DNA from 3 places in the Paenibacillus sp. KS-LC4 genome. Region 1 is predicted to be linked to each of the others. Evidence: riboswitches for the same ligand, from Rfam matches in the RefSeq annotation. Region 1 holds a riboswitch; each other region holds the start of a gene.
The links. A riboswitch is a leader RNA that binds a small molecule or an ion and turns the genes downstream of it on or off. The one in region 1 is predicted to bind cobalamin.
Positions count from the first base shown of each region.

Region 1 (7,914 bases):
ACGGCTTGCTCGCTTGGGATCATCCCGCAAAGATACCAACAGCTCGGCCTAAGCCCGCTGGAGACGTATTTCGCAATGGCGAGAGGCTATCAAGGAGACAAAGGCGACGTTAAAGCGCTGGCGATGAAAAAATGGTTCAACACGAACTATCACTATATGGTGCCCGAGATCGACGATACGACAAGCATCCATTTGGCTGGATCAAAGCTATTCGACGAATTTACGGAAGCTAGTCAGCTTGGCATTGCAACCAAGCCTGTGCTGGTCGGAGCGTTCACCCTGCTCAAGCTCGCGAGATTCACCGGCTCGAAGAAAGCAAAGGATTTCGTGCCTGCAATTGTCGAAGCATATACGGCTGTTCTTAACCAATTAAACACGCTTGGCGCAGCATGGCTTCAACTCGATGAGCCTGCACTGGTATCGGATTTAACTGCGGAAGATATCGCGCTGTTCACAGAGCTTTACAACGGCATCCTGTCTGCCAAAGGCAGCGTAAAGGTGATCGCGCAAACTTATTTTGGAGACGTTCGCGACTGCTATCAGGTGCTTCAAGCGCTGCCGTTCGACGGAATCGGCCTCGACTTCGTCGAGGGCAAGCAGTCTTTGGAGCTCGTGCGCCAGTATGGCTTCGCAAGCGACAAAGTGCTGTTTGCTGGCGTAATCAACGGCAAGAACATCTGGAAAAACCAATATAAAAAGACGCTCGCTCTCGTTCAAGAGATCGGCAAGCATGCAAGCCAAGTTGTGCTCGGCACTTCATGCTCGCTGCTTCACGTCCCATACACGATTAAGCACGAGACGAAGCTGACGGCGAAGAATAAGCAGTATTTCGCATTTGCGGAAGAAAAGCTGCGCGAGCTTGCAGAGCTCAAGTCGATTCTGGAGCAGGCAAGTCAGGAGGCATCCGCTTTTTATACGGAGAATGAGAAGCTGTTCAGCGCATCGCGCCTCACGAACGACAACTCGGTTCAGAAGAGAGTGGCTGAGCTGACGGACAGCGACTTCACTAGACTTCCTGCATTCGCTGAGCGGGAAACGATTCAGAAAACGAAATTCAATCTGCCGCCGTTACCTACAACGACGATTGGTTCATTCCCTCAGACAGCTGACGTCCGCTCGAATCGCGCTGCCTTCAAGAAAGGCAATATCACCGAGCAGCAGTATAAGCAATTCAACTTTGACCGTATCGCGGAATGTATCGCGCAGCAGGAGGAAATCGGAATTGACGTCATCGTTCATGGTGAATACGAGCGCAACGACATGGTCGAATACTTTGGTGAATGCTTGGATGGCTTTATTTTCACTGAGAACGCTTGGGTGCAGTCTTACGGCACACGCTGCGTAAAACCACCGATCGTATGGGGCGATATTAGCCGCAGCAAGCCGATTACTGTAGAATATTCGGCATTCGCTAAGAGTCTTACCAACAAACCGGTTAAAGGCATGCTGACGGGCCCGGTAACGATTCTGAACTGGTCGTTCCCACGCGAAGATATTAGCCTGAAGGAAAGTGCGCAACAGATCGGTCTTGCCATTCGTGACGAAGTACTCGATCTCGAGGCTAACGGCATTGAGATTATCCAGATCGACGAGGCTGCATTAAGAGAGAAGCTTCCGCTCCGTCATTCCGACTGGCAGAGCGAGTACTTGAGCTGGGCGATTCCTGCCTTCAGACTTGTGCATAGCGGCGTCAAAGCAGAAACGCAAATTCATACTCATATGTGCTACAGCCAGTTCAACGATATCATTCGTGATATTGATGCGATGGACGCAGATGTCATTACGTTCGAAGCGTCGCGCTCAGACTTAGCCATCATCGACGCAATCAATGAGTGCGGCTTCCGTACAGAAGTCGGTCCAGGCGTATACGACATCCATTCACCTCGGATTCCAAGCGTCGAGGAGCTTAAACAAGGACTCGACCGCATGCTAGGCAAGATAGAGGTGTCCAAGCTATGGGTTAATCCCGACTGCGGACTTAAAACTCGCGGTGTCACTGAAACGTGGGCCAGCTTGAAAAACCTTGTCCAAGCAACTAAAGAAGTAAGAGCAACCTTATCATAACGTACAAGAGGATGGGCTCAAGCGAGCTCATCCTCTTGGTTTATGATCGGATATCCAAAGTCTGTAATGACCGTTTTAAGCTTCCGAACATAGGCGGCGGCCAATTGGCTCAAGCTCGCCTTCTGATTCACGATATAACCTACCTGTATGCTCTCATCCGTACGAAGTCTTACGGATTTGATTAGCTCCCCGTTAAGATCCTTATTGAGTACGCCCGAGCTTATGGTATACCCATTAAGTCCGATGAGCAGGTTGAATAGCGTCGCGCGGTCACTGACCAATATTTTTTTCTTGTACGTTCGTGTGCTAAGTATTTCCTCTGCGAAGTAAAAGGAATTATATTCGCCTTGCTCAAAGGCCAAGCACGGGTACTCGTCCAAATCCTCGATGTCCAGCAGCTCCTTTGAGGCAAGGGGATGCTCTTGACTGATGAATACATGCGCTTCCGCTTGGAACAATGGTTGGAAGCGCAGCTCGTTGTCCTTTAAAATTTTCTGTATCACCTTTCGGTTGAATTCACTCATATAGATGATTCCGAGCTCACTTTTCATATTCCGTACGTCTTCGATAATCTCGTGGGTGCGTGTTTCGCGCAGCGTGCACTCGTACTCGTCCACGTTAAGCTCCTTCAGCAGCCCGACGAAAGCCTGTACAGAGAAGGCGTAATGCTGAGTTGAGATGGAGAACAGCTTCTTTGAAGGCTTGCGATTCATGTAACGCTGCTCAAGAAGCTCGGCTTGCTCTACGACTTGCCTAGCGTAGGATAAAAACTCCGCTCCGTCGCTTGAAAGCACAATTCCCTTGGACGATCGAAGGAAAATCTCAATTCCAGCTTCCATCTCGATTTCTTTCACCGCGTTGGACAAGCTCGGCTGCGAAATAAACAGCCTTTTTGCCGCTTCGCTTATGGAGCCGCTTCTAACGATGGTCAAAATATATTTTAATTGCTGCAAGGTCATTGAATTTCCCCTCCACATCAGAATTATGGACCGTCACACTCGTTTAAAGCAATGGTCCAATTCGCAACAATAAAAGGCATCCTCCCGTTGAAAATACATAGGGAAAGACGCCTTCATAAATGGTGCATGATGGTTCATCTAACACCTCCCTATCTCCCGTAGGTACAGCAGTGTTGTCAGAACAGGCAGGTCTCCTGGCTCCGGAATCATCACTCGGCAGCAGCCTTCCCGATCCATGTCGATCAGTGGCTGGTTAAGCTGCCTGCTCCTCCGTAACAGTGGCGGGACCGCGTCGGTATTGCACCGAACTTCCCTTTTAAGTCAGAACGACAAGCACGCTCGCCGATCAGACACCTGTTCTCACTTATGTAATTTATACAGCAATGTCATTTATACAGCATTATTGATGATTACATTTTAATCGACAATGAATAGCAATACAAGAACAGGGCTGCTATGGGTTGTAACTCACATGGGTCAAAAATTATTGTTTATGTAAAACGCCTGTAAAGGGGTATAGTCATATTGTACGATGCTAAACCCCATTAGAGACAAAATAATACAATTCTCTGTATTAATAATAAAGTATCTTTCGTTTTTCTATCTTCTTCTGTGTTTGTTTATAGACGAAGTAAACCATCTCCGATAGATTTATAAGTCCTAATCCCCGTTCTTCCTCTACATAGTAGGTGTTTGATCCCATATCGCAGTTCATTCTTACACCGTCAAAATAAATTCTTTCGACAGGAGTATGACCATGGATAATAGGTTTTCCGACGGTAGAAGTTAAAAGCGATTCTTTTGGAAGCGAGTAGAACTCACCTTCGGACATCCAAAGTATGTCCCGACTCTGAGCGTCCAGCGGCTCATGCGGGTTCAAGCCAGCATGCGTATAAACAAACTCATCATCCTCAAAGTACATAGGTAATGAGGTTGCCCAGTAGATGTGGGCTTGTCGCTGCTCTTCGTTGGGAAATGTCTTTTTGAAGTCCGCAACCGCATCATGCCCCCCGTGACTGAGCCATAATCTGTTCCCTCGCTGAAAATACCAGCCCATCATCTCCTCGTGATTGCCAATGACGGCTTGAACGTTGTTCGAATACTGTTCACAAAGCAACTTGATTAACTTCATCACTTTGCCGCTATCCTTGCCGCGACTAATCATGTCGCCGCCAACTACGAGCTGATCCTTTTCAAAATCTACCTCTGCATGCTCTATCAACATCTTGAACCCTCGATAGTCGCCATGTATGTCAGTAATAAAAAACTTCCTCATTTAAGCCCTCCAGTGTTTTTGTCAGCAAAATTTCCCACAAAGCTTTCAACAACAACACCGTTTATTAATTACGCAACAATGTGTTAGGAATTTTGAAAGTATCATTTAATGATAATCTTTTTTTGGTCTAATTTAGAATAACAACATTTCAGCGGCTATTAATCGCCGCCTCTTTTTTTTATTAGAGAGACTTCCATCCAAGTTTCATATGAATCACAGAACATGCTTTATAGCATGAGAAAAAGACTGGAGGGGTTGGTCGTGAAAAGCAGCAACCAGCTTCCAGCCTTTGGTGCTTTGGAGACAGTTAATTTTAGTTAGGGACGATTATTTGGGTGTTGGACAGGAATTTTTTATTTGTTAAAACGCCGCTGCCGCATCGCCTCATGCAGCAGCACGGTCGCCGCCATCGCCACATTCAGCGATTCCGCCCGACCCTGCATCGGAATAATAACCGTCTCATTGGCTGCTTCAAGCGAGCTTGCCGACAGCCCTTCCGACTCATTGCCGAGCAGGAGCCAGGTCGGAGCTGTCCAATCATACGAGTAGCAAGTATGTGTAGCGTTGAGGCTTGTTCCGACCAACGCAAAACCCTGATCCTGCGCCGCAGGCAGCAGCTCCGTCAAGTCCGCCTCGATAATCGGCAAATGGAACAACGAGCCCATCGTGGAGCGCACCGTCTTCGGATTGTACAGATCAGCACAGCCTCTGCCCAGCACAACGCCATTCGCGCCGACCGCATCCGCGCTGCGGATAATCGTCCCGACATTGCCTGGGTCCCTTACGCCATCGAGTACAATGACAAGTCCACCTGCTGAAAATAATGCATCGTCCGCCGTTTCCAGTTTGCGCACGACAGCAAAAACCGGCGGCGGCGTATCCGTCCCCGAGCATTTGGCCATTACGGGACGCGTCGCCTGAATCCATTCGACATCAGCGCTCGCCTCCGCATTACCCGCGACAGCATTGGCCGCATATCTGCTTCCACGGCCAGTCTGCTCCGCAAGCTCGCGCAGCTCCTCCGGCAATCCGCGCTCCGCATCATATAAAACCGCTTCAACTTCCACTACTGCTGCGAAAGCTTCCTTCACCAAATGAACGCCTTCAATAATAAACTTTCCGAGGCGATCGCGGTATTTTTTGTCCAACAGGGACGCCCATTGCTTGACACGGTCATTTTGAATCGAGGTTAAAAGGCTATGATTGTTCATCTCTATTACTCAACCTTCCGAATAAGCAATTTCCAAATTGGATAAGTCTGAATTTTTTCCTACAATAACTAAAATGTCGATATCGCGAATGAGATCATCCGCATAAGGCGCAATATTCATGCTCGAACCCGTCTTGATTGCCATGACGTTGCATTTGAACTTCGCACGAATTTCGAGCTGCTTTAAGCTTTTGCCAATCATCGCCTCAGGCGCTTTAATTTCAATGATGCTGTAGTCCTCGGAAATTTCGATGTAGTCCAAAATATTAGGCGAGATCAAATGATGCGCGACGCGCAGCCCCATATCCCGCTCGGGATATACAACCTTGTCGGCGCCGATTCGGCTGAGCACCTTGCCGTGCAGCTCATTTTGCGCCTTGACGATAATGAGGCCGACGCCCATATCCTTCAAAATCAGCGTCGTCAAAATACTCGACTGAATATCCTGGCCAATCGCCACGACTACAACGTCAAAATTGCGAATGCCCAGCGCCCGCAGCGCTTCCTCATCGGTTGAATCCGCAACAACGGCATGCGTGACATGGTTAACCGCATCCTGTACTCGGTCCTCACTCGTATCAATCGCCAGCACCTCAAAGCCCATGTCCGTGAGCGATGAAGCAACGCTAAGACCAAATCGGCCGATGCCGATAACGGCGTATTGTTTTTTCGGCAAGCAGCACCTCTCCCTTCGCTTATGCAACAAAAATCAGCTATTTGCCATTATAACATACGAGCTCATGTAGAATGAAAAAACACCGCTGCGGACATATTAATTAGGCACGCCGACTTGCTCAGTTTTAGCGACCTCGCTCCAAACTGCTGCAGCTGCGCGTAATAACGACGACTTGGAGGGAATCCGGTTGGATAATCTGGATTTGCGTCAAGCCATTATAAGGCGGGTTCAAGATAAGCCGCTTAATGAATTAACGGAAGTGATTGAAAGCTCGATCGGCAATGACGAGCGTGCGCTGCCTGGACTTGGCGTATTGTTCGAAATGATTTGGAAGCAAATCGACGAGCAGGAGCAAGCACGCTTGGTAACTGCGCTGCATACGCAGCTAGCACGAATCGCTCAGCCCGCCACGCGTTAAAATGCTTTAACGGGTCAACGCGGTATATACCGTTTTGCCGCCAACGATTGTCCGTTTGACCCATGGATGGCCTTCATAACGATCGACGATGATTAGGTCTGCCGCTTTGCCCCGCTCAAGCGTTCCGACTTCACTGGCTATTCCCAGCGCTTCCGCTGGAGCCAGCGTAGCGGTGCGAACGGCGGCTGGCAAAGTGGTTATTCCTTCATCCGCCAGCTTGAAAATCGCGTTCAGCAACGCCGAAGGATGATAATCTGAGCAAATGATGTCAGCCGCTCCTGCGGCAATCGCCTCGACCGCTGATAAATTTTTATCATGCGAGCCGCCGCGCACAATATTAGGCGCCCCTACGCATACATGGAGGCCCTGTTGGACGGCGTAAACGGCCGTTTCCAGCGTAATGGGAAATTCGGAGACACTGACGCCGCAACCTCTTAACTGATCTACCCGCAGGCTCGAATCATCATCATGCGAAGCAACCGAAATGCCGCGCTGCACGGCCAGCCGACCAAGCTCCTCTAAGCCGGGCCAGTCAATTTGGCGCCTATTTTCCATCAGCTCTTCCACGATGGTGCGTACCTCATCGACGCTGACCGATTGATTTTTCATCACATAACGCTCGAAGGAGCCCGGTTCTCTGTACTGCCCTTGACCCGGCGAATGATCCATGAACGATAAATAATCAATGGCACCTTCATCCACATATCGCTTCACGATGGGCAAGCCCGGCAAATACGAAATTTCATATCTTAAATGAATGCGATTGCGCACGACAGAGCGCTGCTCGCGGTAGCTGCGAATAAGCTCCACCATTTGCGTCAGCAAATGCTCGCCCCGCAGACTTAGTCCAACACCTAGCGATAAAGAATGATACATCGTCGTAATGCCATGGAGCGGAAGCTTGCGTTCGAACTCCAGCAATGACATACCCAGCGGAAACAGCGTATTTGGACGAGGCTGAACTTCTTTTTCGATCGCATCGCAATGCACATCAATAAGCCCCGGCAATAGGTAACAACCATCCGCCTCGATTATTTCAAGCTCATGGTGGCGATAGCTATCCACATTTTCTCCGCTGTCCCTGATGGCCTGCCCTTCCTTATGATCTGAGTGCGCCAGCCAGCTTTGAATCTGCTCTGCTCCAATCAATACTTCCGCAATGATGCCTGCTTTTATAATAACAGCGCCCTCCGCTACCGTTTCCGGCAGCACCAGCGTCCCTTTTACCATTACAACCGATTGCAGTATGTCTGACTTCAACGTACACACCCCTTTATAGTTTCGCCAAAAATATAAAGTGATTATGTAAAA
Region 1 covers NZ_CP145905.1:4,874,414-4,882,327, forward strand. Annotated here, with positions in the region: gene metE (5-methyltetrahydropteroyltriglutamate--homocysteine S-methyltransferase) at 1-2,064, shown strand, start outside; gene V5J77_RS20655 (LysR family transcriptional regulator) at 2,082-3,023, opposite strand; cobalamin riboswitch at 3,190-3,396, opposite strand; gene V5J77_RS20660 (metallophosphoesterase) at 3,598-4,299, opposite strand; gene V5J77_RS20665 (RNA methyltransferase) at 4,653-5,510, opposite strand; gene V5J77_RS20670 (TrkA family potassium uptake protein) at 5,520-6,185, opposite strand; gene sspI (small acid-soluble spore protein SspI) at 6,373-6,603, shown strand; gene V5J77_RS20680 (alpha-D-ribose 1-methylphosphonate 5-triphosphate diphosphatase) at 6,610-7,863, opposite strand.

Region 2 (7,914 bases), 3.0 Mb from region 1:
AACCCGGGCATATACCGCACCAAGTCCAAGCCCTAGCGTAACCGCCGGCATTAAGAGGTGAGCAATACTGCCGCGTCCCATGGAAGGCAGCCAGCCGAGCCGGACCGAGAAAAAATAAATCAATAAAAAACCGAGCCAAAAGGAGGGGATCGAGGCGCCAAGCAGAGCCATTAATCGGCCCATCCGATCAAGCAGCCCTGTTGAAAAAATGGCGGTGACGAGGCCGATGAGGCAGGTTGCCAGCAGCATGACAAATGCGCCAGCCGAGGCCAGCTCCAGTGTAGCGGGCAGCCTTTTAAGCAGTTCGCCAGCAACCGGCTCCTTGGACATATAAGACGTCCCCCACTGCCATGTAAATACATCGCCAAGCCAGCGTATATATTGGCTCCATAAGGAGTCTGTCAGTCCCATTTCCTCCCGCAGTGCGTCAATCGCCTCCTGAGAAGCCGGGATATTGTGCGTGGTCAGTAAAATTCTCGCCGGATCGCCCGGAGACACCCTCATTAAAATGAAGGTCAGCGTCGCTACGCAAAAAATGACAAGCAGCATTTGCATGGCGCGTTCGAGCCAAAAACGAAGCATACTCAGGTACACCCTTTACTTAGGTGATATCAACATCGGCTGTCACATAATAATATTCGATCGGATGCGGAATAAAGCCCTTTACCCCTTTTTTCACGCCAAATACATTGTCAGGGTGTACGATAAACGACTGCGGCAAATCCTCATTAATAATGCCCTGAGCTTCTATCGCGAGCGCATTGCGTGCAGCTGTATCTGATGATTCGTTCAGCTTGTTAATAACCGTTTCAAGCGGTTTCGATACATAGTGGCTTATATTCGATTCGCTGGCTGATTGATAGAAAATGTTCAAGAAATATTGCGGATCGCCCGTATGTGCCGTCAGCATGCTGTACATAGCAAGATCCCAATCGGACTTCGCAAGCTCAGCATCAATATTTTCAACCTTGCGAATTTTCACGGTAATGCCTTCATTAAGCAGTTGATTCTGAATAATCTCTGCCATAACGGACAGCTCAGGGCGGTGCGGGAACGTAAGGAGCGTCGCCTCGAATGGCTTGCCTTCCTTCTCCCACATGCCAGCAGCATTTTTCTGCCAGCCGTCAGCGCTCAGCAATTGCTCTGTCGTTCCCCCTGCTGCTTGCTCCGCTACTTTGCCAAATGGCAAAATTTCCGGGAACGGACTTTTCGCTTTCGTGCCGTAGCCGCGCATAACCGATTCAATAATGGCCTCGCGTGGAATGGCTTGGTCTACAACCTCACGGTTTGCCTTTTCTTTAAACAAAGCGGAATTCATATTAAATAATACCATATGTGTACGAACCGATGGCGCAGACAGCACCTCCAGCTTGCTGTCCTTCTCTACCAGCTCAATGCTGTCAATCGGAATGTCCGTAGCGACCTCTACTTCTCCAGCTTGCAGCGCCATCAGTCGGGTATTGCCATCGGTCACAAACTTCATTGTCACTTCCTTAAGCTTCGCCGCTTGTCCCCAATAACCATCATAACGCTCAACAACAAGCGATACGTCCTTCGTAAACTGCTTGATTTTGAAGGCTCCCGTCATGGCCGGGTAGCTGCCTGCTTTCTTCATGCTGTCCACATCAAGAATAATCGTGCTTGGATCAGCCAAGCTGGAAATGATAGCTGAGTTCGGCTGTGTTGTTATTATTTTCAGCTCATCCGGTGCAACGACTTCAATATCCTTCACCAGCAATAAATCCTTCGCCAAATGGCTATTTTGAGTGGAACGAAGCAGGGAAGCCTTCACGCTTTCTGCATCCATCTTTTTGCCGTCATGAAACGTTACATTGCGCTCCAGCTTGAGTGTCCACGTGTTGGCATCCTCCTGCTTCCACTCCTTCGCAAGCCAAGCAACCGGCTGCAGCTGCTCATTCAATTTAATAAGCGTTTCCCCTGCGCCAGAGCGCATGACGTCCCAGCTGTCATCGCCATGCGGATCAACGCCTGCTGGGTTCCATGTGTACGCTATTGTCAGAGTTTTGCTATCATTTTCCGTTGGTAGTGCCGTAGCATTTGCGGCAGAAGTGTTGCTCTCCCCGGCAGCATTCGTGCTGCATCCTGCAAGCACCAGCATCAAGCAAGTAATCATCATTCCAAGTGACAAGCGAAATGGCTTCTTCGTGTTATTCATTTTTCTTTTGTCTCCCCTTTAAGTAAGCGTAATCGGCCGAAAGCCGTCCTGTAGCGGCAAAGCTAACGTTCACGTAGAAATATAGAGAAAGGATAGAAGAATCATATCCTTTCCTAAAATATTCCAAAAAAAAGCATTCCCGACCCTTAAGAAAGCAGTCAGAAATGCTTTTTATGATAAATAACTAAGCCTTATTTGCGTCTGCTCGCCTTGGAGCAGCAAATAATCGTTAGACATTTTGCAATAAATGGGCATAACCAACCACCTCCCTAAGCACCGTAGGTCAAACAGTGATGTTAAAACAGGCAGGTCTCCTGACTTGGGGCCTCCCTCTCTTCCCTTCCCAGCTAAGGTGAGCATCTGCGATTCATCCTGCGACGAAAAGGAGCTTTTCAGCCAGTGGTTCATTTGTGAGGGGAGCGCAGCTTAATGAGTTGATGAGTTGATGAGCTGCTGCCCTATACAGTGGCGGGTCCGTGTCGGCCTTTAACCGAACTTCCCTTTTAAGCGAACGAAGGCGTAAATGTCCTTGCCGTCGTACCGCACCTATTTTCATTCAATTATGAAGTTTTGCAGGCGAATCAGCCTGTCTTATCCGTAATCCACTATTTATCTTAGGCAGGAAGCGCTGATCTGTCAACATATTGATTTACATAAGCTTTGTCCACCATCATGTATACGCCCCAGCGCCTTAAACCAGCAAAAAAATATGCTCAATATATTACTTTCATATCTTTTCCAGTAATGATATATTGAAAACACTTCACACATGATGAGCTTATTTATTAAGTCAGTTCAATAGATACTCAATCAAATAGAAAAGGAATGATCACATTGCCGGTGAAAATCCTTCCAGTCGAAGTAAAGCAAATTATTGATTCCTATTGGTTTTACAGTGATTTTTATTCGATTATATCTCGCGTAGATTCAAAAAAAATGTGGTTTATAAATAATTATATTAATTTATTCGACATTCCCGATCCAAACCAATTATACACCTTTTTTTATAATGGTTATTATAGAGATAAAATGGTTGAATTTTATGACTGCCCTTTTATTGAATTTCAGCGGTTAGCGATAGACAGGACAAGCTCGACTATTTTGAATAATGACCTGTTTGATTTTATTAAAGCATCCATTGACGGCGGCTACTATGTGATCGTTATGATCGAACGTTTTTATATAAAAGAATATGAATTTTCTTTGAAATCCCCGCATGAAGTCATGATAAATGGGTATGATGATGTCAATAAAAAGCTGTATTTCTGCGACAATAATGCCAACGGCAAATATTCAACGAATATCACCTGTGATTACGAGGCTTTTAGCAGAGCGTTTCATTTATTGGAAATTGAAGCCCATGATTTTAAACAGCATCTTTATTTATTGAAGCCTCTCGAAAATAACAACTATACCTTTTCTCTAAAATACGTGAAAAATACGATGAAAGCCTATCTCTTATCCAGGGCGCATACGGATGAATATTACAACGAAGCTTTAGGCACACCTGGGCTGACCTTCGGCATTAATGTATACGACAAAGCCTCCGATTATTTGAAATATTTGGCTCAAGAGGAGGTTGTATTTGATATTCGATCGTTTCACCTGCTTTATGACCACAAGAAATGTATGACTATGCGATTAGACTACATGATTAATAACAAGCATTTGCTTGATGATAATCAAATTTTGAACAGATGGAGAAAGCTGGAAGCGGATGTGCTTGCTGTAAGAAATTCCATTTTAAAATATTGGCTTACTCGAAGCCCGGAGGCTTTGTACAAGCAAGTGGAGCAATTGCAAAAATTAAAGGAGACGGAAATGGTTTTACTGCGGGAGGTTGTAGAACAGTTGGAGGAGCGTTAATAGAAGCCATACCGTTTATGGTGACTGCATGGCTTCTATTATTCATTGCAACCATGCTAACCTCCAAGTCTATGAAGCTTCTGTCAGTTGTTCAAATAGAATGCCGCCATTTGCTTGGTTCGAGCTTTCTAATGACTTGATTATAGCATCTGCTTCATGAACATGATTATATATAGCAGAATTAATAACAGTATTAAATAAATAAATGAATTAAATAAATGAAACAAATAAATGAAACAAGCTGTCTTCGGCTCGTTACCGAAGACAGCTTGTTGGATAGTGGTCTTATTATTTGTCTGCCGTTAAAAGCTTTAACAAGGAAACTCACTCGCTACGTTTTTTAACGGCTAATCCAAGGGCTGCTGTTTTGCTTGCTCGTTCTCGAGCGAGGAGCTACGGTGCGAATAACCGCTTTTTTATTGGATTTGCGCTGCGTATTGTTTTTGCCGTTTTTCACATTGATTGTCGTTACCTCTTTTACTTCCTCAGCTTCTTCGCGCTTATCCTTGCAGCCGCAATTGCATGGCTTTTGTGTCTCAACTCCAGCGGTTTGCATAGGATAATATCCATACGGCGGGAACGCTGAAACAGGGTAGCCATTGCAGTTATTGCCAATTGGCGATACAGCTCCGCCATAGCCGTAGCCCTGCGTTTCTGTCGGCGACACCATTCCTCCGTAGCCTTGCGTGCTTGCTGGCGATACGGCTCCGCTATAACCGTAGCCCTGCATTTCTGTCGGCGATACCATTCCTCCGTAGCCTTGCGTGCTTGCTGGTGATACGGCTCCACCATAGCCGTAGCCCTGCGTTTCTGCTGGCGATACCATTCCGCCATAACCTTGCGTGCTTGTTGGCGATACGGCTCCACCATAGCCGTAGCCCTGCGTTTCTGCTGGCGATACCATTCCGCCATAACCTTGCGTGCTTGTTGGCGATACGGCTCCACCATAGCCGTAGCCCTGCGTTTCTGTCGGCGACACCATTCCGCCGTAGCCTTGCATGCTTGCTGGCGATACGGCTCCACCATAGCCGTAGCCCTGCGTTTCTGCTGGCGATACCATTCCGCCATAACCTTGCGTGCTTGCTGGCGATACGGCTCCACTATAACTGTAGCCCTGTGTTTCTGCTGGTGACACCATTCCGCCGTAACCTTGCGTCTCCGCAGGTGATACCATCCCGCCATAACCATAGCTCTGCGTTTCTGCCGGCGATACCATTCCGCCATAACCGTAGCCACCGGCGCCGATACCTCCTATCGGATACATGCCTGGAGGACATGGATTATAGCCTCCTCCCTGGCTCGCAGGGCTAACCATCGTTGGCTGCTCCCATTGACCGTAACCGCCTGTTTGGGCAGGTGATACCATCGCAGGCATGCCGTAGCCGCCGTATTGCGGCCAAGCGGGAGCAGTTGCAGCAGGAGATACAGTCGTCGTGGTCGGGTAAGTCGATGAGGCCTCTACTGCAGGCGTGCCATATTGCATAAACAAGTCCACGCTTTGCTGATGATGAGAATAAACCGGGTACGTCTTTTTCTCCACTGGCTTCTCAATTGGCAGCGGTTTAGGCTGTGGCGCTGGCGCTGCCTCCGGTATTGTAGGCGTTACAATCGGAGCGGCTGGTGTCACAATCGGAGCGGTAGGCGTCTTCGTTATTGGCGCAGTTGGCGTCTTCGCAATAGGTGCAGTTGGCGTTTTTGTGGTTACTGGCGCTGTCGGTGCTTTACCAGGTATTTGCCCTGTCGGTTTTTTGCCGCCAACCCATTGCTGCACCCCTTGCATGACCGACAGCGGATGCAGCGCATGATGCCCTGTATGACCGCCGGTTCCTGCTGCAGTCGTCCCTGTTCCCGTAGTACCAGAGCCTGTAGTCACCGCGCCTGTAGTTGGTGTAGTCGTCATATGGCCCGCTTTAGGCACATTGACAATTTCGCCTGTCATCAGCACATTAGGATTTTTAAGTTGAGGATTCGCCTTGATCATATCGGCGAGCGGAACTCCCCATGCCTTGGACAGCTTCCACAGCGTATCCCCCTGCTTCACCACATATTGGTGCATAATGTCCATTCCACCAGTTCCATGGGATGAGGATGGGATTTTAATTTTCATGCCCACCTCAATGACGTCTGGATTCGTAATGGAAGGATTAAGCTTCAAAATCTCCTCAACCGTAACATGATGCTTCTGACCGATTAAGTAGAGGGAATCGCCTTTCTTCACCACATAAATTTTCACTTCCCGACAACCTCCTGTCACCTTCTTTAAATAACAAGCATAACTACTGCCGTGCAAATTTGCTTGCTATCAATCTTTATATCCTATGCAGCACATGGGCAGGTGTCCCCAACTTTGTAAAAAAAATAGCGAGCCGCAGCCAGCCTCCCAGAAGCCGTGCGTCTCGCTATTTGCAAAAATCAATTGCCTAAGCCTAATTTATCTATTTACTCTATCCTTACAGCTAAGAAATGCTGCGGTAACTTGCCCCGCTTTCCCCTATCTGTTACTTGGGGCTGTTATCATTACGACTGCTGAAGCTGCTCATATGTAAAGCTTGGATAACAGCCGAGCACGCGTACCTGACAACCGATAGCTTCAATTTCAGAAATGGCTGCCGGCAGCAGCACCGTATCAAGCGACATCTCAATGTCGATATAAAAATAGGAATTACCCAGCTTTTTCTTCGTCGGACGCGATTCAATACGCGACAGATTGATGCGGCGCCATGCGAAAGCTGACAGCACCTGATGCAAAGCACCTGGATAGTCATCGGGCAAATTCACCAAAATACTTGTCTTCTTGAAATCCGACTGCCGCGCCGTATAAGGCTGCTCGCCCACGAGTAAAAATCGCGTATAGTTGTTGCTGTGGTCGGTAATGCTCGCTTGTAAAATATCGAGCTCATTGTTGACTGCCGCTCTTGAAGTCCCAATCGCCAGCCAGCCTGCTCCCGGATTGTCCCGTACGATACGCACCGCTTCAGATGTGCTTCCGACATGCTCGGTCTCAGCATGTGGAATTTCGCTTCTAAGAAACTGCAAGCACTGCGCCATTGCCACCGGGTGGCTGATCACCTTTTTAACACGAGAATAATCTACTGCGCCATCCTCATTCGTCAGCTCTGAACGCCTGCCGATTAAATTTTGAATGGAAGGATACACCCATTCGGCCTGAATCGGCAAGTCCACCTCATGAACCATCCAGTCCATATGCAGACTAACCGAGCCTTCAATGGTGTTCTCAATCGGAATAATGCTATAACCGCTTTCCCCTTTTACCGTCGACAGAAACACATCAGCAATGAGTCGATGATGCTTCCACGTTACTTCTTCTCCAGCAAACAATTGCCGTGCTGCTTCGTCTGATACAGAGCCCGCTGGCAGTAAAGCAACCGATTTAGTTGTACTCATACGGCCTCTCCTCTAATCCGCTCAAGCAAGCCCAGCGATTCTATGCCAGCCTCTGCCTGCTCTATAGTTATTATCGGGCCTTCCGCACACGGCTTCAGCCATAGCGTCTGCGCTTCAATGCCTTCCTGCTTCAGCGTTCCGAGCAGAAAATGCTCAAGCTCCTGCTTGCGAGGGCTGTCCGACTCTACAAAAGCAATCAGCGTCGGGCCAGCGCCGCTTAAAGCTGCTCCCAGCGCGCCATAATCGGCCGCTTTGGCCAAAATTTCCGCCATGCCAGGAATAAGCGCTGCCCGGTATGGCTGATGCAGGCGATCCCGCATCGCATGGCGGATGAGTGCCAGCTCGCCGCTGGCAAGCGCCGCAACGAGCAGCGAGCTGCGGCTCACATTGAATACCGCATCCTGCATGCTGATTTGTTTCGGCAGCGCATGACGCGCCTTCTCTGTAGACAGCTGGAATGCGGGAAT
Region 2 covers NZ_CP145905.1:1,896,508-1,904,421, reverse strand. Annotated here, with positions in the region: gene nikB (nickel ABC transporter permease) at 1-582, opposite strand, end outside; gene V5J77_RS08185 (ABC transporter substrate-binding protein) at 602-2,176, opposite strand; cobalamin riboswitch at 2,463-2,741, opposite strand; gene V5J77_RS08180 (hypothetical protein) at 3,011-4,042, shown strand; gene V5J77_RS08175 (LysM peptidoglycan-binding domain-containing protein) at 4,383-6,275, opposite strand; gene pheA (prephenate dehydratase) at 6,560-7,447, opposite strand; gene thrB (homoserine kinase) at 7,444-7,914, opposite strand, start outside.
Region 2: another riboswitch for cobalamin. It lies ahead of V5J77_RS08185 (ABC transporter substrate-binding protein); the one in region 1 lies ahead of V5J77_RS20655 (LysR family transcriptional regulator).

Region 3 (7,914 bases), 370 kb from region 1:
ACCTCCATTCCGAAGCCATAGCTCTACTGCCAGTAAAAGGGTTAAGCCCAGCCCAGCTTCCGCCCAATATCGGAGGCGAACCGTCCGCTTTGCAGCAGGCGCAAGGCGGATCTCATTCGTGAAGCCTCTCGCCATCAGTCCGTTCGATAGCCCCTTATAGCGATGCATCGTCTTGACGAACAGCCTCACGGCAATAGCTGCCGTACCTTGCAGCTTGCCCTTGAAGCTGTTTTGGCCGCCGCGCGCGCGCTGTGCGATCAGCATAGCGCCCGCCGTATCCAGCAGCAGAAAGATGAAGCGATACATAATGATCATGAGCTCCAGTACAATTTGCGGCATTTTCAACCGCTTCAGCACCTGCAGCAGCTCGGGAAACGGGGTCGTCAGGGTGATGAAAAACAGGCAAGCCAAGCAAGCAAGAATACGCGTGAAAATATGTCCGGCCATCCCTAAGGATGCCTCCGGCACATACAGACTGATCGGCTCCCATGAAGCGAGCACCCAGCCTGTATTCTCAGCTGCCAGCCCTCCTGCTGCGCTGCCGCTGTTACCGCTGCTAGTGAATTCAATAAGCAGCGCTGGTAAGCTGAGAACGAACAGCAGGCAAGAGGAGAAAAGCATCACCATATAAAGCTTGGCGGGCACCCTTGCATAGCCAACCGTCCACAGCATAAGCCATCCAAAAATAGCCAGCTGCACGATCGGATGAGCAAGATAGGCAAGCAGCAGCAGCAGGGCTGCAAGTCCGCATTTCCAAAAGGCGGATAAATCCCGCAGCCGATTGGAATAAGAAATCGTATCCAGCCATTTCATCATTGCTGCTTTGTTTTCTCCGACTTCCCTTTAAATAGGCCAATCACATAGCCGATAATGCCAGCGCCTATCGCAGCTTGCAGCGCGAACAGCATGCTTTCTGTTTCTCCCGGCACCTCTGTCAGCGGAGACGCCCATGGCTCATAATGGGGCGCAATCGTCTGGATCATTTCCTCCGCTGCCCCATCCGCGCCGCCGAACTCGGCATTAATGAAGATTAATGGCGCAACGGCAAGTAAAATAACAATGGCTAAAATCCAAATATTTTTGGCACTGCGGCTCATTATACGCGTTCCCCTTTCATTCTCCGCTTCAAAATAGACAGCTCGTCCGTATTAAAAGATTGCAGCCAGTTCCAAATCAATACCGTCAGCAAGCCTTCACTAACAGCAAGTGGAATTTGGGTAATCGCAAAAATACCGCCAAATTTCATAAAGGACGCGATAATGCCGCCTTCGACAGCCGGAAAAGCAACTGCGAGCTGAATGGAAGTGACGATATAAGTTGCCAGATCGGCAACAGCAGCCGCCGAGAAAATCGCCAGGCCTTGCTTGCTGCCTGAGCGCATCAGCAGCCGATAGATCGCATAGCCCGCAGCAGGACCTGCAACCGCCATTGAAAAAGCATTCGCCCCAAGCGTCGTCAACCCCCCATGCGCCAGCAGCACCGCTTGAAACAGCAATACCATTGAACCCAATACGCTCATGGGCAGCGGCCCGAACATGACTGTTCCAAGCCCCGTTCCCGTCGGATGCGAGCTGCTTCCTGTAACGGAAGGAATTTTCAGCGCGGACAGCACGAAGGTAAAGGCAGCTGCCAAGCCCAGCATCAGCTTAAGCTCTGGCGCTTCCTTGGTAATCTTCCGAATAGCACGTACACCTAAGATGAAAAAAGGTATAAAGGCTACCCACCAAAAAATCGCCCAGCCTACAGGCAAAAATCCTTCCATAATGTGCATCGCATAAGTAGCTTGCGGCTCATTCACCAATAAAAAAAGCGTGAAGCCGATAATCAGCAAAGCGGTGCTTGCTGCCGTCTTTCTTTTTAACTTGACCATTTGTTTCATTACCCTCCCCATTGTTCTGTAAAGCTTGCAAGGTGAAACGGCCGAATGCCATCCTCTGGCGATCCGGAGCGGTTCAGACCGAGAAATATAGAGTAAGGATGGAAACCTCCTATCCGTTCTCTATATATTGAATAATAAAAAAGACCGCCTCCCCTTCGCCGGGAAAACGGTCATGTGTACGCAGAAATAGACGGTTGCGCCAGCAAACAGACTGGTAGCAATCGCTTTCGTTCGTACACCTATCCTTTCCGCGAAGGCACTGTGGTGCTGGAACGAGGTAGGTCTCCTGGCTAGCAGATCATCATTTTCCTTCGTCTTCCCCGGCTGCCCTTAAGCATGGCCAAGTGACTCCTGCTGGTGAAGGAAAACTCCCTGATTACAGTGGCGGGACCGCTCGGGATTTGCACCCGATTCCCTGTTACCCTTTGACGTGCGCAAAGGCACCTCGTTCCATGTCAATCCTCTTTATCATTCATTGGTCATTTTGTAGTTTGATCTTATCACAAAAGATTCAGGCTGTCCCCTATAAATGTAAATGGCCGAAATTGCTATTAGAAAAAGGACAAAATGACGCCTACGACAAAGCCGCATAATGCGCCGTTGACGCGAATCCACTGCAAATCGTTGCCGACCTTTTCCTCCAGCATCGAGACGAGCGCCTTGTCATCCATCCGTTCGAGATTATCCCGAACAAGCGCACCGATGCGGTAATGATTATTCTCAATAAGTCGCACGAGATAGCCGCGAATGCCGTTTTCCCAATTGGCTAGCATCTCTTGTTTGCCGTTCAAATAATCCGTTGCAAAACGGTATCCCTGTACGATTGCGCGCCCACCGCTGCGATGCTGCTCCTCCAGCTTATCCAGCACAAGCTGCCGCAGCTCCTCCAGACGCAGATGGATGAAGCGTTCCGTTTCTACGCTGTCCGCACCCTGTTCAATTAGCTGCTTCAGCTTGAGCATGAGCTCTTCGTTATCGGCAAGCTTCTCCGCCTGGGCTCTTACCTCAAGCAGCAGCTTCTGCCGATGCGGGCTCCCAGGATAAGAAAGCTCCTGCATCGTAGAGAGCAGCATGTTCTGAATCAAGCCGCCGAGCTTTTCCTCGTTCATAAAGCCGACGAAGGCTTGCAGCGCAAACCCCATGAAGCCGCCGACCTTAAGCTCCTCCAGCTTCTTAAAAGCGAGCTTGCCGAGCATTTCCTCGGTTTCACGCTTGCGAATCCAGTGGCCTACATGCTCAAGGCCATAATCCAGCGCCCGTTCATCCCAGCGCTCATGGACGAAACGATCCGCCAGCTTGCGTACGATTGGCGTAAAATCCTGCTTTTTCACATAATCCGCCAAAAAGCTATGCAGCACGCTGCTAATACGCTCCAAAGGCAATCGCTCAACAGCCGACTGGGCAAAATCGACAGCCGCCATTCTGAACCTGCGCTTGCCAATCAGCTTGGTCGCTGCCGATGCCGCACCAGCGAACAGCTTAAAGCCCGACAGCTTGCGGGTAATGCTGTCTTTATTCAGCAGTTCATTTTCCATCGCGCTAATGAGCGAGTTAACGATTTTCGCCCGGTTTTTGAGCAGCAAGGACGTATGCGGAATAGGAATGCCCATCGGATGGCGGAACAGCGCGGTCACAGCAAACCAGTCGGCGATCCCGCCAACCAGACCTGCTTCGAAGCCGCTTTCCAGCAAATGCGTCCAGGCGTTGTCTGGCAGCCACCATCTCGTCGTAATAAAGCCTGCCCCCATAACGGCAAGCGAAATGCCTGCTATATATCTTGATTTCATTATTGTCCTCCCTAATCGCGGCGCCCCAGCGCCTCCTGTTGCATATTGGCCTATTATACCAGATAATGAGGTGGCAAGCGCAAACGGCTGTGCCTGCCCTCGGCAGCACAAGCTCGTTTCGCGTAGAAATATAAGTATTAAATAAGAATAAAACTTATTAGTCTTATATTTCAAGCGCAAACGGCGTTGTCGGTTAATGACAACAACAGCTCGTTTCGCGTAGAAATATAAGCATTAATAAGAATAAAACTTATTAGTCTTATATTTCAAGCGCAAACGGCGTTGTCGGTTAATGACAACAACAGCTCGTTTCGCGTAGAAATATAAGCATTATAATAATAACAATACTTATGCATCCTTATATTTCAAGCGCAAACGGCTGTGCCTGCCCTCGGCAGCACAAGCTCGTTTTTCAACTACACCATTGTTTCGTTACCTATAAAGGGGATTAACTGTGTGCTCAGACTACGAACTATTTTTCTAAAAATGACTCCGCCGCAAATTCTTACGCTCGGCTTTCTCGCGATTATTGCGGTTGGTACTCTATTGCTTTCCCTGCCTTATGCCTCGGCAAACCATCACGCAACGCCGCTCATTGACGCATTGTTCACAGCCACCTCCGCTGTTTGCGTAACGGGGCTTGTCGTCGTCGATACCGGCATCCACTATTCGACCTTTGGCGAGCTCGTTATTCTCGTACTTATGCAAATTGGCGGGCTTGGCTTTATGACGATGTCTACGCTGTTCGCCCTTGCATTGCGCAAACGAATATCGCTGCGCGAGCGGCTGCTGCTGCAGGAGTCAATGAATCAATCCTCGCTGGAGGGGATCGTCCGCTTCATTCGGCGCGTGCTCATTTATGCTTTTGCAATCGAAGGGGTAGGCGCTCTCGTTCTCGCACTGCGCTGGTCAACGGAAATGCCCTTTGGCAAGGCGCTATACTTCGGTATTTTTCATAGCGTGTCGATGTTCACCAATGCTGGATTTGATATTATGGGCCCGATGAACGGTCCGTTCAGCAGCTTTGTCAATCATGTCAACGACCCAATCATTAATGTGATCGTCATTGCGCTTATTTTTCTCGGCGGGATCGGCTTTATCGTTCTGGCGGAAATGTGGGATTATCCCAAAACGCGCAAGCTGTCGTTTCACTCCAAGGTTGTGCTGTATGCAACAGGCATTTTGTTTGTTGCAGGTGCAGCCGTTATTTTTATTTTTGAGTTTACGAATACCAAAACACTAGAACCGCTTAGCATAAGCGGCAAGCTGTACAGCTCATTGTTCCAAAGTATATCGCCGCGTTCAGGCGGCGCCAATACGCTTGATATTCCATCAATGCGCCATGCAACGCAGTTTCTCATTATTTTGCTCATGTTCATTGGTGCGTCACCCGGCTCTGCGGGCGGCGGCATTAAGGTGACGACGTTTGCGATTCTGATAGGAGCGGTGTTTGCGATGATTCGCGGCCGCGAGGATGTTGTTTTTTTCCGCAGAAGACTGGCGAAGGATCGCGTGTACAAGGCGCTGACAATTACGATTGCATCGCTGGCGGCGATTATTTTATTTACAATGATTTTATCTACGACCGAGGATGTCGATTTCCTCGTTCTGCTGTTTGAAGTGACGTCGGCTTTCGGTACAACCGGATTATCGCTTGGCTTGACACCGCATTTGACCGTAATCGGCAAGGTGCTGATTATCATTATGATGTTCGCTGGGCGGCTCGGGCCGCTGACGCTGGCGTTTACACTCGTTCCAACGCAGGAGAAGAAGGAGCTGTATCGTTATCCGGAAGGTAAAATTATGATCGGCTAGCAACTGGCGTGGCAAAATTATTTTTCAAAGGACAGGCTACCGCATTATATATGCTCTGAGCTAGCTGAATACGTTCAGCTCTCAGGGTATTTTTTTTGCGCTGAAAATCTAGTATTATACATTTTTGGTGTTCATAATCCGATAAAAAGGATAGGACTATTTTACTAAAATGCTGCAAGGGAGAATCATTGAATGTCTGATAGGTTGAAAAATATTTTGAAGCTGCTGCAAGAGCTATGGTTTGTGCCATTTGTCGTTTATACCGCCGGACTTGTGTATGTACAAGGCTCCTTTCATCCTTATTTCGGTGATCTGTTTATATTCAAAAATATTTTAACATTTTACCCTGTATCTCAAAGCCTGTATTGGATTAACGGTATTTATTTCTCCTTCTTTTTAGCACAACCTGTTATAACGATAGCTATATTGGAGTCGCAAAAGGCTAGAAGAAAGCCGCGTAAGGCACCGAACCGCTCAAATGTGAAACTAAGGCGTTTTTTGTTTTTCTTATTCCGAAATCGGAGACATCGCTTTTTTTACCCACTACATAGTGTCATCTTTTTGGTCTTAATCTTTTCAATGCTTTTATTTCAAATTTTCACGTTGAATAAAGATTTACATCTGCCGTTAAGTATGCAAAATATACTTTTTTATAATGTTTTTTTCTTTATCCTATTTATTTCATATCAAATTAAAACCAAAGAATCAACGGCTAAAATAAGCATTATTTTCGTTGCAGCTCTCACTTTAGTTATTTCGATATACCTTAGCGGCATTCATGCGCAATATATTAATCTTACGAAATACGACGCTCAGAAGAGCAAGATTGAAATGTCCAGAGTCTCATTGGATAACGAAACGCTGACACTCATTAAAATGGATATTTCAGCTGATTATTATATCGGATACCACCTAAGTACTAATCGAACCATTTTTTTAGCTAAGGATAATATTAATAAAATCGAAAATTTTCAGGCCTCTTATGCAGGAAAAAAACAGCTCGCTGATCCATCTGCTGTAAACGATGAAGAGGCTGCCATTATTAAAACGTTGCAAAGCTATTATGATTTTAGAATCCACTCTGGGAAGTACACGAAAGCTTGTACACAATCATGCGCCTCATTCGACGCATTCAAGCAGCTTCAATCAAATGCCTACTTGGGCAAAACATCAGATTCCATTCAGTTAAAGTATTTGCAGAACAGCCCTTATCGCGGCAAAGATGTGAAAAACTATTATGGAGTAGACTTCTCCCTGCCAGAACAGATTGAAGGCGACGCGAATGTAAGAGCCGTCTACGTCAAAGAATATTGGAAGGACGACATTTTCTATCTAAAATATACACTGCAAAATGTCGCTGCATCGGATAAAAACCCATGGATCATCATTAAAGATGAGGACATATTCTTTGACTTTCAATAATGGAGCTCAAGAGATCGAATATAGCCTGGATACGCAGTGAGGATGTCTGTAGCAACAGAAGAATAGCAAACAGGAATTTGGCGGACACAGCAGCAGCTATTTGTTGCAGATAAGGGGAATGAGTAGGTTCGCGGACTCAGAAGCCGCTAAACGCCCACTTTATGAATATTTATAGCTACAAAAAACGTCTTAACGGCTTCCCTGTCCGTTCACCCTCCAAAATCGCCTAAAATAAGGAAATAGCGGCACCTGAGTCCGCTTAGACTAAAACCATCCCCCCTTCTGGGGGAGCATCATCTTTTATGCTTTCGCCGCTATCGCTCAGCACTGCACTAGGTTTACTGATTACCGGTTGTTGCGGCCGCACGGCACAGATAAACACAATGCCATGCTAGCCATCATCTGCTATGCGTAATGCATCCAAGCCATCTACTAAATTACTGCCCACTCGTCCCATTGTCATCACTTGGCGACAAGCGAATATGAAACGTTCGGTCATATGGCGTTAGCACATTGACGACAAGCGTCTGGCAATCTGACGGGAATGCCGCGCCACGAATCGATTTAGCCCAATGCTCATGGGCAGCGCCGTCCATTTCAATCCAATCATCGCCAGCCGTATATTTAACAGTACCCGCTTTCCAAAATTGCGTGCCTGTTTCCGCAGGAGCCAATTCGCCGCCAGCTAATTGCCCTTCCTTACCGAAGATGAAGGAGATTTGGGTTAAAAGTACATCCGGCTTGTCACATTGAACTCGAATATGCCAGCCGTCTGGTGATTCAATGAGCTCAATGCGTACATCATGCTTCTGAAGATGCGTTACTTCACGCAATTGATGCGGCAGCAAATACCATGGGCTGACAGCGCTGCTCGCTATTTCAGGCAAACGATCCGTCGGAATCGGCCCATAATAGCCCTTTGATTCCGTCCCCGTCAGAATGAAGCCCGATTCAAGCTGCTCCATATCGTTCATTTTGATAAACCCTGGCTCGAACGAGCTGCTAACCTGC
Region 3 covers NZ_CP145905.1:4,500,572-4,508,485, forward strand. Annotated here, with positions in the region: gene V5J77_RS18970 (ABC transporter ATP-binding protein) at 1-8, opposite strand, end outside; gene cbiQ (cobalt ECF transporter T component CbiQ) at 1-816, opposite strand, end outside; gene V5J77_RS18980 (energy-coupling factor ABC transporter substrate-binding protein) at 813-1,097, opposite strand; gene V5J77_RS18985 (energy-coupling factor ABC transporter permease) at 1,097-1,870, opposite strand; cobalamin riboswitch at 2,138-2,342, opposite strand; gene V5J77_RS18990 (DUF445 domain-containing protein) at 2,431-3,666, opposite strand; gene V5J77_RS18995 (TrkH family potassium uptake protein) at 4,153-5,481, shown strand; gene V5J77_RS19000 (hypothetical protein) at 5,674-6,903, shown strand; gene V5J77_RS19005 (hypothetical protein) at 7,341-7,914, opposite strand, start outside.
Region 3: another riboswitch for cobalamin. It lies ahead of V5J77_RS18985 (energy-coupling factor ABC transporter permease); the one in region 1 lies ahead of V5J77_RS20655 (LysR family transcriptional regulator).